Regions from separate parts of the Shouchella rhizosphaerae genome, predicted to be linked through region 2. Evidence: riboswitches for the same ligand, from Rfam matches in the RefSeq annotation. Region 2 holds a riboswitch; each other region holds the start of a gene.
The links. Region 2 has a riboswitch for S-adenosylmethionine ahead of V5G21_RS17255 (homoserine dehydrogenase). Riboswitches for the same ligand answer to the same signal wherever they lie in the genome.

Region 1: linked by a shared signal. The riboswitch ahead of V5G21_RS03465 (methionine ABC transporter ATP-binding protein) and the one ahead of V5G21_RS17255 (homoserine dehydrogenase) in region 2 are both predicted to bind S-adenosylmethionine.
Region 3: linked by a shared signal. The riboswitch ahead of V5G21_RS18795 (methionine biosynthesis PLP-dependent protein) and the one ahead of V5G21_RS17255 (homoserine dehydrogenase) in region 2 are both predicted to bind S-adenosylmethionine.
Region 4: linked by a shared signal. The riboswitch ahead of V5G21_RS12110 (methionine ABC transporter ATP-binding protein) and the one ahead of V5G21_RS17255 (homoserine dehydrogenase) in region 2 are both predicted to bind S-adenosylmethionine.

What each region holds. Positions count from the first base shown of each region.
Region 1 is NZ_CP144921.1:636,806-641,015, reverse strand. Features, by position in the region: gene V5G21_RS03480 (acyl-CoA dehydrogenase family protein) at 1-453, shown strand, start outside; gene V5G21_RS03475 (arsenate reductase family protein) at 637-999, shown strand; gene gcvH (glycine cleavage system protein GcvH) at 1,083-1,469, shown strand; SAM riboswitch class I at 1,912-2,017, shown strand; gene V5G21_RS03465 (methionine ABC transporter ATP-binding protein) at 2,081-3,109, shown strand; gene V5G21_RS03460 (methionine ABC transporter permease) at 3,099-3,767, shown strand; gene V5G21_RS03455 (MetQ/NlpA family ABC transporter substrate-binding protein) at 3,789-4,210, shown strand, end outside.
Region 2 is NZ_CP144921.1:3,489,078-3,493,287, forward strand. Features, by position in the region: gene hisS (histidine--tRNA ligase) at 1-628, shown strand, start outside; gene aspS (aspartate--tRNA ligase) at 632-2,401, shown strand; SAM riboswitch class I at 2,451-2,561, shown strand; gene V5G21_RS17255 (homoserine dehydrogenase) at 2,621-3,820, shown strand; gene V5G21_RS17260 (hypothetical protein) at 3,815-4,120, opposite strand.
Region 3 is NZ_CP144921.1:3,770,602-3,774,811, reverse strand. Features, by position in the region: gene V5G21_RS18800 (bifunctional homocysteine S-methyltransferase/methylenetetrahydrofolate reductase) at 1-477, opposite strand, end outside; gene V5G21_RS18795 (methionine biosynthesis PLP-dependent protein) at 489-1,595, opposite strand; SAM riboswitch class I at 1,679-1,778, opposite strand; gene V5G21_RS18790 (hypothetical protein) at 1,912-2,076, opposite strand; gene prsW (glutamic-type intramembrane protease PrsW) at 2,188-2,835, opposite strand; gene V5G21_RS18780 (asparaginase) at 2,922-3,881, opposite strand; gene V5G21_RS18775 (YpdA family putative bacillithiol disulfide reductase) at 3,887-4,210, opposite strand, start outside.
Region 4 is NZ_CP144921.1:2,429,593-2,433,802, reverse strand. Features, by position in the region: gene V5G21_RS12120 (glycoside hydrolase family 43 protein) at 1-437, opposite strand, end outside; gene V5G21_RS12115 (AraC family transcriptional regulator) at 698-1,606, opposite strand; SAM riboswitch class I at 1,757-1,860, shown strand; gene V5G21_RS12110 (methionine ABC transporter ATP-binding protein) at 2,005-3,045, shown strand; gene V5G21_RS12105 (methionine ABC transporter permease) at 3,026-3,706, shown strand; gene V5G21_RS12100 (MetQ/NlpA family ABC transporter substrate-binding protein) at 3,744-4,210, shown strand, end outside.

The DNA of each region.
Region 1 (4,210 bases), 1.4 Mb from region 2:
ATGCCTCAAGAAATTGATGATACACCGTTGGCGCAGGAAACCCATTTGTTGGCGATGGCTAAAAAAGTATTTTTGATGGTCGCTGGAACAGGTGCGCAAAAATATGGAGCGCAACTGGATCAAGAACAAGAAGTTCTTGCTGCGGTAGCGGATATTGTCAGCGATATTTATTCAATGGAGTCAGCGATTTTGCGGACGCAGAAAGCACTTGACGCGTCATCACCAGAGAAAGAGCAGCAAAAACTTCTATTAACAGAAGTGTTTACACAAGAGGCAATTAACCGGATCGAAGCAAATGCAAAAAAGGCGTTGTCTTATATGGAAGAGGGAGATACGCTGCGCACGATGCTTTCGATGTTGCGCAAGCTAACGCGTCATCAGCCTGTTAATGTCGTGGCAAAAAAACGGAAAATCGCCAAGGCGATTATTGCTGAAAAGAAATACGTCATTTAAGGTAGCAATTTTGGGGCTTTTGGCCCCAAATAAAAATACAATGCTCCTCTCGCAAGGGGTATTCTCCTCTCACTGAAGAAGCCTAATCACGGGCTTCTTCTTTCATGTGAGCCAAAAAGTTGTGTATGCGATGGTTTTCGGTAATAATAGACACGAGTCCACTGGATAGAAAGGATGCTGGAAATGGGTGTAACGGTTTATCAATATCCAAAGTGTTCTACTTGCCGTAACGCATTGAAATGGCTTGATGAACACGGTGTTTCTTATGAAGCGATCCATATTGTCGAGGCACCGCCGACAAGTACAACATTGAAGGAACTTCACCAAAAAAGCGGTTTGCCATTAAAAGCGTTTTTCAACACAAGCGGAAAAAAATACCGGGAGCTTGATTTAAAAAACAAACTCGGCGAAATGAGCGATGAAGAGCAATATCAGCTACTAGCTAGTTCAGGTATGTTGATAAAACGCCCGATTGTAACAGATGGCACAAAAGTGACACTTGGCTTTAAAGAAGATCAATTTCAAGATATGTGGTCAACTTTTTAGTGGTGTAACAAGAAGATTTCCTTTCGCTTATGAGCGATTTCCTGTATGATAAACTTCGAAAAGACCACATTGGAGGGGTTAACATGAGTAATTTACCTGAAGAGCTAAAGTATTCCGAAGAACATGAGTGGGTAAAAACGGAAGACGGCAAAGTCCGTATCGGCATCACTGATTTTGCCCAATCTGAACTAGGCGATATTGTCTTCGTCGAACTTCCTGAAGTGGGCGATGAGATTGAAGCGGACGAGCCATTTGGCAGCGTTGAGTCCGTCAAGACTGTATCTGAATTGTATGCGCCAATTAGCGGAAAAGTCGTTGAAGTGAATGAAGAACTTGATGATTCCCCAGAGCTTGTCAATGAGTCACCGTACGAAAAAGCGTGGATGATCGTGGTTGAGCCGGCTGACGCAAGTGAAGTGGACAAGCTGATGTCAGCAGGAGAATATGCGGAGATGATTAGCGAAGATTAATGCTTTAGCTCTTCTTCTGGCTGATCTTCCCTCGGATACAAATTTTCCTGGCGTGCACTCTAAAGATAGGCGTTTAAGCCAGAGGAGACTCGGGAGGAAGAAGCACGTATAGAAACGGTTGTCGCAAACGAACGGAGAAGGCTGGCCGCTTCAGGTGCCGTAGTGAATAGCTGCGGCCCTCCCATCGGCGTTGGCTTCATGGCAAGATGGACGTTTTCTATATGAGTTGCCTAGTTGGAGAGATGGAAATAATTGCTGATCGAACGCGAATCGATCGAATAGCGAAGACTTGCCTGGCAGGGGCGGGTCTTTTTTTCTGATACCGATAGGGTTTTGCTTTATTCGCGCAAGGCAGTTTAATTTATTTAAGAAAGAATTGACGCCGCCATAAAGCCATGCTATGATACGGCTACATTAGAGTTTGATAAAACAACCATATTCATTCTTATCGAGAGAGGTGGAGGGACTGGCCCAATGAAACCCGGCAACCGCAAGTTCGCTTGAAGGTGCTAAATCCTGCAAAGCATATGGGCTTTGGGAGATGAGAGGGAAGCAACAGCACCCTTTCTGTCTGTCCGGCAGAAAGGTTTTTTTATGGAGGGACATTGACAATGATTTCTCTGAAAGGAATCAGCAAAACGTTTAAAACGAAAAATGGCGCTGTCCAAGCTGTCGATAACGTCAACCTTGAAATTGAAGCTGGGCAAATTTTTGGGATCATTGGTTATAGCGGAGCTGGAAAGAGCACGCTTATTCGGTTGCTTAATTTGCTTGAGAAACCAACGGAAGGGTCCGTTAAAATAGATGGCAAGGCACTGTCGTCGCTTACGCCAAGTAAATTGCGGGCAGCTCGCCAAGAAATTGGCATGATTTTTCAGCATTTTAATTTACTTTGGTCGCGGACGGTTAGGCAAAACATTTCGTTCCCGTTGGAAGTTGCAGGAGTTCCAGCTGCGCAACGGAAGAAACGGGTCGAGGAATTGATTGAACTTGTTGGGCTTCATGGTCGAGGAGACAGCTATCCGTCTCAGTTGAGCGGCGGTCAAAAGCAACGGGTTGGAATTGCTAGGGCGCTTGCCAACAATCCGAAAGTGCTGTTATGCGATGAAGCAACTTCAGCGCTTGACCCAAAGACGACGGATTCCATTTTGGATTTGCTCCTTGACATTAATGAAAAACTGAACTTGACGATCGTGCTCATTACTCACGAAATGCACGTTATCCAAAAAATTTGCCATCAAGTGGCAGTGATGGAAAACGGCAAGATTGTCGAACAAGGGCCAGTCATTGATGTGTTCCGTAAGCCGAAAGAGCAGATGACAAAGGAGTTTGTTAAGCAGTTGGCGCAAACGGGGGAAGAAGAACAATCGCTTTGGCATCTTCTTGATGAAAAGAGCGACGGCACGATTGTCTCTTTAACGTTTGTTGGCAACCCTGCTGAAGAACAACTTGTAACGGAATTAATCCGACGTTTTCCGATCGACATTAGCATTTTGCAAGGGAACATTTCAAAATTGCAACAAGGCTCCTATGGAAAGCTGTATTTACGGCTATTAGGGGCAACGAACGAAATTGAAGCAGCGCTTGCATACATCCGCGGCAAAGAAATAGACGTGGAGGTGATTGAGCATGATCGCTAAATGGTTTCCAAATGTCGTGTGGGAAGATGTGTGGGCAGCTACGCAAGAGACGGTTTACATGACAGTCGCCTCAGCAGTTGCAACCTTTTTTATTGGCTTGCTCCTCGGCTTGTTTTTATATTTGACCGCCAAAGGCAATCCATGGCAAAACCGCTTCTTTTATAAGATCGTAGCCGCTTTTGTAAATGTATTTCGCTCGATTCCGTTTATTATTTTAATCATATTGCTTATTCCATTTACGCGGGCACTCGTTGGTTCGATTTTTGGCCCAAGTGCAGCATTGCCTGCTTTGATTATAGGCGCTGCGCCATTTTATGCCCGCATGGTTGAAATTGCTTTGCGGGAAGTGGATAAAGGCGTCGTCGAAGCTGCACAGGCAATGGGCTCAACAAACCGCCACATTATCTTTAAAGTGCTTATTCCTGAATCAATGCCAGCGCTTGTTTCTGGCATTACTGTAACGACCATTGCTTTGATCGGTTATACAGCAATGGCCGGAACAATTGGTGCTGGCGGTCTTGGCACACTTGCGTTCCAACAAGGGTTTCAGCGCACCAATCCAGATGTGATGGTTGTCGCGACTGTCGTTATTTTAGCGATTGTGTTTGTGTTCCAGTGGATTGGCGACTTTTTCACAAGTCGATTAGATAAACGCTAATAAAAAGGAGAGGACGAGAAGATGAAAGCATTTTTGAAAACATTAGGTGTCACAACAGCAGCAGTTGCACTCGTTGCTTGCGGGCAAGGCGGCAACGAGCAAGGCGGGGCAAATGGAGACGGAGGCAATGCAGACGAGCCAACGACCATTAAAATTAGCGCCTCCAATGTGCCCCATGCCGAAATTTTAGAAGAGGCAGAGCCATTGCTTAAAGAACAAGGCGTCGAGCTGGAAATCGAAATTGCCCAAGACTATGTTTTGCCAAACATTGCTTTAAACGATGGCGATGTCGATGCCAACTATTTTCAACACCGCCCTTATCTTGAAGAACAGCTTGAGCAAAATCTGGACTATGATTTTGTTGAAGCTGGGGCCATCCATTTAGAGCCAATGGGCCTTTATTCACAAGAATATGACAGCGTCGACGACCTTCCTGACGGAGC
Region 2 (4,210 bases):
GGCGACAGCACCGTCGATTTTAGATTATTTAAATGAAGAGTCACGTGCGTATTTTCAGTCGCTAAAGGAAACGCTCGACTTGCTGAACATTCCTTATGTAGTCGATCCAACGCTTGTGCGTGGGTTGGATTATTACAACCATACCGCATTTGAATTGCTTAGTACTGCTCCAGGATTCGGAGCAATTACAACGCTATGCGGGGGCGGGCGCTACAATGGACTTGTCCAGGAATTTGGCGGGCCAGAGACGCCAGGCATCGGATTTGCCTTCAGCATCGAACGCTTTATATTAGCGATGAAAGCGGAGAATGTCGACTTGCCAGTACCGCAAAGCCTCGATGCGTATGTAGTTACTCTCGGCGATGAAGCAAGCCGCCTAGGGCCACAACTGTTGCAACGGTTGCGCGATGGAGGCATTCGTGCTGATAAAGACTACTTAGGCAAAAAAATGAAAGCACAGCTTAAAGCGGCTGATCGTTATCAAGCGTCTTATACAATTATCATTGGCGAAGACGAAATCGCGAAGCAACAAGCGCTCGTTAAACAAATGGCAACTGGAGAACAAACGGTAGTCGCCATTAGCGATTTGACATCATTTTTACAAGAACAGATACGAGGAGGAAACTAGGAGATGAAACGTACACATCATTGTGGCCAACTTGACAAAACACTCGCAGGCCAACAGGTTCAACTAAAAGGGTGGGTGCAGCGGCGCCGTGATTTAGGCCAGGTGATTTTTTTAGATCTTCGTGATCGCTCTGGTATTGTCCAAGTTGTGTGCAGTCCGGAAGTCAGTGAAGAAGCGTTGAAAGCAGCTGACCGTGTCCGCAATGAGTATCTTGTCGCCGTTTCAGGCATTGTGGTGGAACGGAATGAACAGGCCGTTAATGACAAGCTGGCAACTGGTGCTATCGAAGTTCACGTTCGTGAGCTCGAAATCCTGAATGTCTCAAAATCTTTGCCATTCCAAATTGAAGCAGACACGGATGCAGCTGAAGACGTCCGTTTGAAATACCGCTATTTGGATTTGCGTCGCCCTGATATGCAAGAAGCGTTCGCGATGCGTCACAAAATCATGAAAAGCGTTCGTGATTTTCTTGATGCAGATGGCTATTTGGAGATTGAGACGCCGATGCTAACCAAAAGCACGCCAGAAGGAGCGCGCGATTATTTGGTGCCGAGCCGCGTCCATCATGGCCAGTTTTATGCGCTGCCACAATCGCCGCAAATTTTTAAGCAACTGTTGATGGTGTCCGGTTTTGAGAAGTACTTCCAAATTGTCCGCTGTTTCCGTGATGAAGATTTGCGCGCAGACAGGCAGCCTGAATTTACGCAAATCGATATTGAAACAAGCTTTCTTGATACAGAGGATATCTTGGCGATGACTGAAGCCATGATGGAAAAATTGCTGAAAGAAACACACGGGCTTGAGCTAAAACGGCCTTTCTCGCGGATGACGTACGAGGAAGCGATGAACCGCTACGGTTCTGACAAGCCTGACACTCGTTTTGGCATGGAACTGATCGAACTGTCTGACGTGCTCAAAGACACGGAGTTTAAAGTGTTTAAAGGCGCGTTAGAAGCAGGCGGCATTATTAAAGGCCTTACACTGAAAGGCGGGGCTGATAAGCTTTCACGAAAAGACATTGATGCGTTAGCTGATTTTGTCAAGCCTTATGGGGCAAAAGGGTTGGCTTGGCTCAAAGTCGATGACGAAGGGATAAAGGGCCCGATTGCCAAATTCTTTAATGAGGCGCAAACGGCTGCATTGCTTGCGGCAATGGACGCTGAAGCAGGCGATTTGCTCTTTTTCGGAGCCGATAAAAAGCAAGTTGTGTTTCATGCATTGGGCGCGCTGCGCTTAAAGTTTGGAAAGGAGTTTCAGCTAATTGACGAAAACGCGTTTCACTTCCTCTGGGTAACCGATTTTCCACTTGTCGAATATGACGAACAAGCAAAACGGTTTGTCGCGCTCCATCATCCGTTTACACGCCCGAAAGCGGAAGACTTGGACCTGATGGAAACCCATCCAGAGCAAGTACGTGCCGAAGCATATGACCTTGTCTTAAACGGCTTTGAGCTTGGCGGCGGCTCCCAGCGCATCTATGAACGGGAACTGCAAGAAAAAATGTTCAAGCTCCTTGGTTTTAGTTCAGAAGCGGCTAAAGAAGAGTTTGGCTTTTTGCTTGAAGCATTTGATTATGGAACGCCTCCACATGGCGGCATTGCCTTAGGTCTGGACCGAATCGTCATGCTTCTTGCACGCAAAAGCAATTTACGTGAGGTGATTGCTTTTCCAAAAACGGCAAGCGCTAGCGACCTTCTAACCGAAGCGCCAAACAAAGTGAGCGTTGAACAGCTGATTGATTTAAACTTGTCCATTATTAGCAAGCGCAGTTGACAAATACGTGGCCTCTGCTTATAATGTGCCTAATATAAAAATGAATAAGAACTTATCAAGAGTGGCGGAGGGACCTGACCCAATGAAGCCCGGCAACCAGTTTATTTGTAAACCACGGTGCTACATTCAGCAGAGCAGCTTTTGTTCTGAAAGATAAGTGAGGCGAACCCCTTTTCTTATCTGAAAAGGGGTTTTTTCAATGGAGAAAGGGTGAAGACGGTGAAAATAGGCATTATTGGATTTGGGACAGTAGGGACTGGCATTTACGAGCGCATCACCAGTACACAAAGAGCGCTCCAACAGATGGTAAGTGATCGGATTGAACTTGTCTCCATTTTAGTAAAAGATCAGTCTAAGCAAAGGCAAAGCGAAGGGGCCAAACTCGTTACGTCATCATGGGATCTTTTCAGGGAGGCTGCTACATATGATGTTGTGTTTGAAGTAACAAATGTTGTCGAACCGGCCAGAACATATACGGAAAGCTTGCTAGCAGAAGGCGTATCTGTAGTGACCGCCAATAAAAAGCTTGTCGCCTTACACGGTAAAGAACTAGAGGCGGTCGCCCTTTCATCTGGTGCCTATTACGGCTACGACGCTGCGGTTTGTGGAGCGATCCCGATTGTGAATGTGTTGCAAAGTGCATTGGCGACAACTGCGATTAATGGGATATCAGGCATTTTAAACGGCACAACCAATTTTATTCTCACTGAAATGGACAGTGGCAAAACCTACCAACAAGCTCTAGATGAAGCGCAGCGGCTTGGCTATGCAGAAACAGACCCGACGTCCGATGTAGAAGGCTATGACGCCCTGTATAAGTTGACTTTGCTGGCGCGCCTTTGTTTTGGCCAATGGGTCGACATATCGGCATTTGAACGCCAAGGAATCGGCGGGATTGAACCATGGCATGTACGGGTGGCAAAAGAAAACCAGTTTGCCTTAAAACTTGTTGGCACCTCTTTTTTACAACAAGACGGCAGCATAACTGGTTCTGTGAAGCCTGCTTTTGTAGAGGAAACACATCTATTAGCGGGCGTAAACGGTGTGGCCAATGGGGTTCTGTTACAAGGCAAAGACATTCAGCAATTGTTTTTTGCTGGCCCAGGAGCAGGGCAAGAGGCAACAGCCAATAGCGCTGTCGAAGACTTTATTCTACATGAGAAAGGCAAGCGTCTGCGTAGGACCGTCCTTTCCCAGCCTGCATCGAATATGCCTCAACTGCAAAAGCAGCTTTGGTTTGTACCTACTGGGGCAGATGTCAGTGACGTTTCCAGCAATATTCATGTGTGGGAGCGCCGCCGCGAAAAAGAAGGCGATGTCCTTTTAGTGACGGCGCCACTTTTGGAAGTTCCTTTTCAGTCGTATCAAGTAATTGGTGGGGAGCATGTATTTAAACAGGAACAGGCACATGCTTTATGAGCGGAATTTTGTTTCAGGGACAAGTTTTTTGAACGCTTTAATAAAGGATTCGGGATTTTGCTTAATTTTATACGTAACAACGCCTTGGCTTGTATGCAAATAAAGAAAACCAAGCTGGCTTTCTCCACTCGGCAGCCGGTAGGAAATGTCGAAAACAGAACCAATAGGGAACGAAGCGTTTTCTGTTTCAATCCGGTCAGGATAAAGTGCTAAATCAAACGACGTTTCGACAATCTGCTTTTTGAGTAATCCAATTTCCTGGCGAACTTCAATACAGCGGTGCGTTGCCAGCTTTGACATGGACGATCCCTCCTTTGGTTAAACTGCGTAAACGTTGCCCAGTAAAGAAGGGCAAGCAAAAAGACAATGTACAATTACCATAGCACATCT
Region 3 (4,210 bases), 280 kb from region 2:
CCTTGCCAGGGCTACTGCTTCTTTTGCCTCTTCAAAATCATAAAACGTTTCAAACAATAACCCGTCAACGCCTGCTTCCAAGAGGGCCGTTATTTGTTCAAGTAAAGCAGCTGTAATCACCTTGTTTTCCGTATCTTCATGGAGGAACCCGCGAATCCCGCCGATTGTGCCAACTAACGCAAGCTGTTCGTTGTTGCCAATCGCTTTTTTCGCAATGCCGACGGCGGCGCTATTGATGTCTGCCACACTTTCGTTTAATCCATATTTTTTAAGTTTGACGGCATTTGCTGCATACGTATTGGTTTGTAGCAGTTTCGCACCTGCCTCAATATACGATCGATGCACATGGTAAACAGCGTCTGGCTGGGAAAGGTTTAATTCTTCGTAACATAAATCAAAACCTTGCTCGTATAAAAGCGTGCCCATAGCCCCATCTCCAACGATTAAGCTCGTTTTTAACTTATCGCGAAGTTCCATCGTATTCCCTCCTAGGATTTTTTAGCGGCCGCAATTGCTTGCAGCAAATCAGCTACAATATCTTCTCCGTTTTCAATGCCGACTGAGAAACGGAGCAATCCATTATCCACTCCATTTGCAAGTCTGATCTCTTCGGGAATATCAGCGTGCGTTTGTGTTGCTGGATATGTCATTAAACTTTCGACACCACCGAGGCTTTCCGCGAACGAAATTAATTGCAAATGTTTTAGCAACGGATTGACCCAAGCTTCGTTTTGAACACGAAACGACAGCATTCCTCCTCTCCCAGGATAAAGCACGTCTACAATGCCGTCTGTTTGCTCCAATGCATGCACCACTTTTTTAGCGTTTTCCTCATGCTTGGCCATCCGCAATGCCAATGTCTTCATTCCTCGAATAAGCAGCCAAGAATCAAATGCACTTAAAATACCACCAGCACCATTATGATAATAAGCGAGCCGTTCACAAAGATCGGCTCCTTTCGCAACGATAAGCCCAGCAACGACATCGTTATGGCCTCCTAAGTACTTTGTCGCCGAATGGATCACGATGTCTGCTCCTTCCGTTAGTGGCTTCTGCAAAAGCGGCGTATAAAATGTGTTATCGACAATGAGCAGCAAATCGTGTTTTTTGGCGAGAGCAGCAAGCGCTGGAATCGAGGCTTCCTGCATAAGTGGGTTAGTCGGCGTCTCGATAAAAATGGCTTTCACGTTAGAATGAATGGCTTGTTCGACTTCTTGCAAATTCCGTGGATCCACATATGTAAAGGACACGCCCCACCTTGTCCAGCCTCCTTCAAACAGACGGTACGTACCGCCATATAAATCTTTCGAACAGATGATCCCATCGCCTTGCTCAAACAACGAAAGCACAATTTGAACAGCAGCCATGCCAGAGCTAGTCGCAAATCCGCGCTCACCTTCTTCTAATTCCGCAATCGCTTTTTCGAGCACGTCCCTTGTCGGATTGCCTGTACGGGCATAATCATACCCAGTCGATTCGCCAATACCTGGATGGCGATATGCTGTTGAAAAATAAACAGGCGTGTTTACTGCGCCAGTATGTTCATCGCGGCGATTGCCAATTTGCGCTAAGATGGTTTCAGCTCGTTTTTCCATTCTAGTTCCCCCCAATGTGTTCTATTGCCAAACAAAAAACCCTTCTCCAAGATTAGAAGAAGGGGTTGCTTACGTGCATGCTTCTCTTATCTTGCAGATAAACTGCTGGATTTAGCACCTGACCATGGTTGGCTGGTTGCTGAAGCTTCATTGGGCCATTCCCTCCACTTCTCTTGATAAGAACCTATTCAATTGTTGAACACCATTTATAAGTTTCTTCCACTTTACCGCAACTTTCACGCAAGTGCAACCATTATTTCAGTGCCACTCTCTCCATCGTTTATAACGCGAAAAAAATCGCCACTAATGATGGCGATTATTCCGGGTTTGCTTCAACAATCAATTGATCTTCATTTCCGCAGACGCACTGTTTAAACCCGGTCTCGTATTCACCTTGCTCATTGCGCTTGCCGCGCAAAATGTATTTCTCCCCACATACAGGGCAGCGAATGACGATGCGATAGCGGTTGGCTGTAGACATGATTGAATCCCCCTTCGTGTTAAATGTTCGCTTACACAGTGAAACGGCTTTTAGGCTGTAGACAAACGCTCGCATACAAGATCGTTTGACAAGCGTATCGGTCTAGTGATTTTAAACAGTAAAACGGCTTGCTTTTTTCAGCTTCCATATCGCGAGAAGCCAAAGAATGACCATAAATGGAATCATCGCATAAAGGACGTAATGGCCAAAGCTTGATAAAATAAAATCATATCCGCCATGCAATAGGATTGGCAGAATCGCCCCAAGGAGTAAAAACATTTTTTTATGGTCTTCTTTGTACTTCGCTTGTCCAATGTAATAGCCCATCACAATCCCGTAAACAGCATGTGCCGTTGTTGGCAAAACAGTTCGTGGGATGGCTGCCTCTAACCCATAAGCGATCATGTATAAGCCATTTTCAACTGTAGCAAAGCCAAGGGAGACGGAAACACCGAACAAAATGCCGTCCCCTGGGCGCTGAAGCTGTCCATGTTGGTAGGCAAATACAAACAACATGAGCCATTTTAACCCTTCTTCCAGAAACCCGTAAAGCAAAAACGCTTTAGCCGCTGGATGGGGAAAGACATTTTCTTCAGTAAAGGCAAACTGGATCACCAAAATCGGCACGACTAGCAGTGCGCCGATAATGAAAATCCGGAGAACGAGAAACATTTTTGCTTTGCTGTATACATCGCGCAAATAGACATATGAAAACAATGCCATGGCCGGAGCCAGTGCAGCTAGAACAAGGGATACCATGGCTGACCGCCTACTCTCTTTGGTTCGCTAATAGAACATTCCTTTTTTCTAGTATAAAACCGGCTTGTTCCGATCAGCAAGCGCCATCACGTAAACCCAGCTGCTAGTTCCTTGTTCGCTGCCAGCATGACCATTGCTTTAATCCGTGCTTTCTTGCTGTCATAATCGGAGCCGAGAATAACGCCCATTTGTTCGAGTTGGTGGGCACTTCCTTTGTAGTCATACGTTGGGTATACTTTCCCTTCTTCTGAGGCGGTCGTCACAATGATTGGCTTCTTGTTGGCAACCGCTCGTTCCAACGTAGCTACTAGGTTTGGAGGAACTTGGCCGCGGCCAACGCCTTCAACCACCATCCCGTCGCATACAGCAATCATCCCTTCCAGCATGTCTGCGCTCATGCCTAAATAAACTTTAGCAATGCCAATTTGTTTAAGAGGCGTATTGCCAATTTCATAAAACTCCCGGCGAACAGGCTTTTGATACGTAAAAATCACATCGTTGTCTATAATCCCTAAATAGCCGAAACCAAAGGCATTGAACCCTTGCAAATTGGAGGCATGCTCTTTTTTGACATAACGGGCTGCAAAAATCCGCTCGTTAAACACGACGACACAGCCAGTGTGCTTTAAATCAGGTTCACAAGCAGCATAAATGGCATGACGCAAATTCATAAACGCATCACTGCCTGTTTGCTCTGGTCCCCGTTGAGAACCTGTGACGATTATGGGACGCTCGTCTTTGTTCGTTAAGTCTAAAAAATAAGCTGTTTCTTCAAGCGTATCTGTGCCGTGTGTGACGACAATCCCGTTAATCGTCTCGTCTGCAAAAGCACGCTCTACTTCATGCTTTAACAACAGCCAATCGGCGAGTGTCATATGAACGCTTGGCTTTTGCAATACAGAGCGCACGCTTACATGGATGTCTTCCGGCAAACCACATAGCTTTGCCAACTCTTCTCCAGAAAGTTCACCAGCAACCAATTTGCCGCTTTCGCTTGTAGTGCTTGCAATCGTGCCTCCAGTTGTCAGCAACATCACATGGCGCATATTCATCACTCCATTTCGATCCTGCGCGCAATTGCTTGTGCAATCAAAGGGCCGTGGAGACGACCATTTTCAATAAAAATTTCATTAGCATTGTTTCCAGCAGCAATGACGCCGGCGATAAAAATGCCTTCCACATTTGTTTCCATCGTTTGCTCGTCATATACAGGCCGTCCTGTTGCTTCATCGACATGTACACCAAGACTGCGAATAAAGGAGTGATCAGGGTGATAGCCCGTCATCGCAAACACAAACTGCGCTTTAGCTTTGTGCTCTTGTTTCCCTATCCGGTAGTGTACGTGGCTGTCCGTAATCTCATGCACATCGGCATG
Region 4 (4,210 bases), 1.1 Mb from region 2:
TCCCACACCATATTCACCACATACTTGCGCCCGTCTTCATCATGGAATAAAGAAGGATCAAAGCCAGAGCTGTTCAAATAAATAGGCTCGCTCCATTCCCCATCAATCGTTTCACATGTCACAAGATAGTTATGGCCGTCTTTCCACGTATTGCCTTCCACTACTTTTACATCAGAGTAAACAAGCCAAAATTTCCCATTGGAGTAGCTCAAGCACGGCGCCCACACACCACCAGAATCGGGGTTGCCAATCATGTTTAATTGACTGATGCGATTAAGTGGCCGACTAATGAGGCGCCAGTTGACTAAATCGCGGGAATGGTGGATTTGTACACCAGGAAACCATTCAAACGTGGAAACGGCCATATAGTAATCATCGCCCACCCGGCAAATACTCGGGTCTGGATTAAAGCCTTTTAAAACAGGGTTTCGTATCATTTGTCCGCTCCTTATTCATTCTTGTTACCGCTTTCATTTTACCAACCAATTAGAGGGAAAAACATGTACGTTTCTGCGCATTATTTACCCATACCTGCACAAAAGGGCTTCAAACATGGGCCTGATAAAAGCCAGATTCAGAGTGAAAACGAGGGGAATTGCAGATCGAACGTTTACTCGCCAGAAAGCAAAGCTCTGATACGCTCCCTCCTAAGACGAGAGCAGACATTGTGGCATGCCTGCTCCCTCGTAAATTATTTTCAGTAAAGTGACTCATGTTTTGCGCGAAACTGGCTTGGTGCTAGGCCAGTCCATCGTTTGAATTGGCGGCTAAAATGGGAGATATCGTAATAGCCAAGTTGATCGGCAACCATTTCAATCGTCATATCTTTTTGCACCAACAGCGCTTTTGCTTTATTTAATTGTTTAAAGGACCAATACTTGCGCGGAGACATTTGGTATACTTTTTTAAACAATTGATTGCAATACGAAACACTTATGTTCATTTTTTTGGCAATTTGTTCAATATTGCTTTTTTCTAACTGTCCGCCTCCCTCCAAGTTCTGTTCAATTTGCTCCGCTATTTGATAGGCGAGTGCAACGGTCCGTTCAGAAAGACGCTTGCCTTCTAACTCTTCGAGCCCCATCACAAGCATGCCCAGCATTTCAAACATCACTGCTTGCATATTCATTTTTTCGACGAGGCCAAAGGTATCGTGCCCCAGCAATTTAGCAATCCGTTCAAGAAATGGTGCCATTTTTTTGGCGAGGCTGCCACTGGCTTTAAAAAACAATGGGTCAATATTGGTTAAATAAGGTAAAAACAGTTTGTCATCAATATTAAAATGAATGCATAAGTACGTGAAAGGCTCTGTATTTCCACCTTTGCTAGTATGAAATTCCCCTGGCCTTACGAGCACCAAGTCACCAGCATTTTGTTCATGGCGCTTCCCATTCGTTGTAAAAATTTGCTGCCCTTCTATGACCCAATTGATTTCATAAATAGCATGCTGATGTTCTGGATAGAACCATGAGCCCTTCACTGTACGAACATGGACGCCAAACAGTTCAAGTTCCGTTTTCGTATTTGGGTAAACCGATTCGCTGATTAAATATCGTTTGATTATATCTGCACTTGTCTGCCCGTTACCTTTAAAAATGAGGTTCATTGCGCTCCCCTCCATTTTCTTCCATTATAGCGACAAACTCTTTTAGGAAAAAGGCGCGTCGATTTGTTACGGTAAAGTGTAAAAATTTTCTCTTGCCAAGATAAGTTGCTTTTGCTACACTTAATTTCAACAACTTTAATTGTATACGAATTCTTATTAAGAGGAGCAGAGGGACTGGCCCAATGATGCTTCAGCAACCCCGCCATGAGCGGAAGGTGCTAATTCCAGCAGGACTACGTCCTGGGAGATAAGAGATTGAATTGAACATTCACCCCTCTTTCTTTCCAGGAAGAGGGGTTTTTCGTTTTTCTTAAAAGAAGGCCAAATCCGTTGTTGAACAAGACTTAAAAACCTAGTAAGCATAGCTGTTTACTTAATTTAAGAGGAAGTGAATTTTCGTGATTGAATTTAAACAAGTGACAAAAACATTTCATTCAGGCAACCAGACAGTCACTGCCCTCGACAACGTGAATTTACATGTCGCCCGAGGGGAAATTTATGGTGTGATTGGTTTTAGCGGCGCCGGGAAAAGTACGCTCATTCGAAGTGCCAACTTGCTTGAGCGACCGACATCTGGCGAGGTCCTCATTAATGGTGTTAATTTGGCCACATTAAAAAGCCGAGAACTGCAAAAGGCAAAACGAAATATCGGCATGATCTTTCAACATTTTAACTTGCTCCAAAGCAAGACAGTGTTCGACAACGTTGCCACGCCATTAAAATTAACAAGAACGCCAAAAGCGGACATTCGCAAAAGAGTTACCGAACTGCTGTCATTTGTCGGTTTATCTGACAAGGCAGATAACTATCCAGAACAATTGTCTGGAGGGCAAAAACAGCGGATCGGCATCGCCAGAGCGCTTGCGACGAATCCAGAAGTGTTGCTTTGCGATGAAGCCACTTCCGCTCTTGATCCAGATACGACAAGCTCGATTTTACAACTATTAAAGAAAATAAACATTGAATACAACATTACGATTTTAATGATTACACATGAAATGTCGGTCATTCGCGAGATTTGCGATAAAGTCGCCGTTATGGAAAAGGGGCGCATCATCGAGGAAGGATCGGTGTTGTCGATTTTTTCAAATCCACAACATCCGACAACGGAAAAATTCGTCCGCTCCATTATCCCGACTGGCCTGCCTGCCCGTGTCAAAGAAGCGCTGCAGCAGAAAGAGCCGAACCGGCGCATTTATGAAGTGACTGTCACAGGCGATAGCTCCCACTCAGATTTGCTGCGCTCGTTAATCCAGACATTTGGCATTGAAGTTGACATTTTGCATGCGACAATGAACGACATTCAAGGCACATCGTTTGGGCGGATTTACTTCGACTTACGGGCAGAACCAGAAATACTTGCAGAAGCATCCAATTACTTAAAATCGCATCCGCTTCAACCGAAGGAGGTGACAGGCGATGCTCGAGTGGCTGCCTGAAGCAATTCGCCCTAATATTACGAGCGAGCTATTGCTCGAATCCTTATATGAAACTGTCTATATGGTCGGCTGGTCCTTGTTGTTTTCTGGGGTGATCGGCATTTTGCTTGGTGTTACCCTTGTTGTTACTCGGCCAGGGCACATACTCGAAAACAGCTTTGTGTTCCATACGCTCAACCCAATCATTAACGTGCTCCGCTCTGTGCCTTTTATCATTTTGTTGGTGGCGCTGATTCCCTTTACCCGTTTTTTGATGGGCTCTGCGATTGGAACGACGGCCGCGATTGTGCCGCTCGTGTTTTACGCCGGCCCTTATATTGCCCGGTTAATTGAAAACTCGCTGCTTGAGGTGGAACCTGGCATTATTGAAGCCGCTGACGCAATGGGCGCATCAAAAGCGCAAATTATTTTTCGCTTCATCTTACCCGAAGCGCTGTCTTCTTTGCTTCTCAGCTTAACAACAGCGACGATCGGTCTTGTTGGCGCGACAGCGATGGCAGGAGCAATTGGCGCAGGCGGAATTGGCGACGTAGCGATCACATATGGCTACCAGCGTTTTGACAATGGCACGATGCTCATCACAGTATTGTTGTTAATTGTCATTGTCCAAGGCTTGCAATCTTTAGGAAACATTTCATCGAAACGCGTCCGTAGACGATAAAGAGACCTACAGATATGAAAGAGGAGAGAAACCATCTATGAAAAAGACAGTTACGACCGCATCGCTTTCCATTTTAGCCGCATTTGCCCTCACTGCTTGCAATGCTGGCGCAGACAGCTTAGACGAAACGACGGACTACAGCCCCGACAATCCTGTTAGCGTCAAAATTGGCGTTACTGGCACAGATACGCCGCAATGGGACTTCATTGCTGACATTGCTGCTGAAGAAGGCATTGAAATTGAAATTGTTCGTTTTAATGACTACGTCCAGCCAAACCAGGCTCTAGCCGACGGCGAAATCGACGCCAATGCATTCCAAACGATTTCCTATTTTGACCACTTTATCGAAGAACATGACCTTGACTTAACAGCGATCGGTTCTACAGTGCTTGCGCCAATGGGGCTTTATTCCACTAAGTATGATTCAGTTGACGACATTCCTGATGGTGCCGAGATTACCATTGATAAAGAAGCGACGAACCAAGCACGCAACTTAATGCTCTT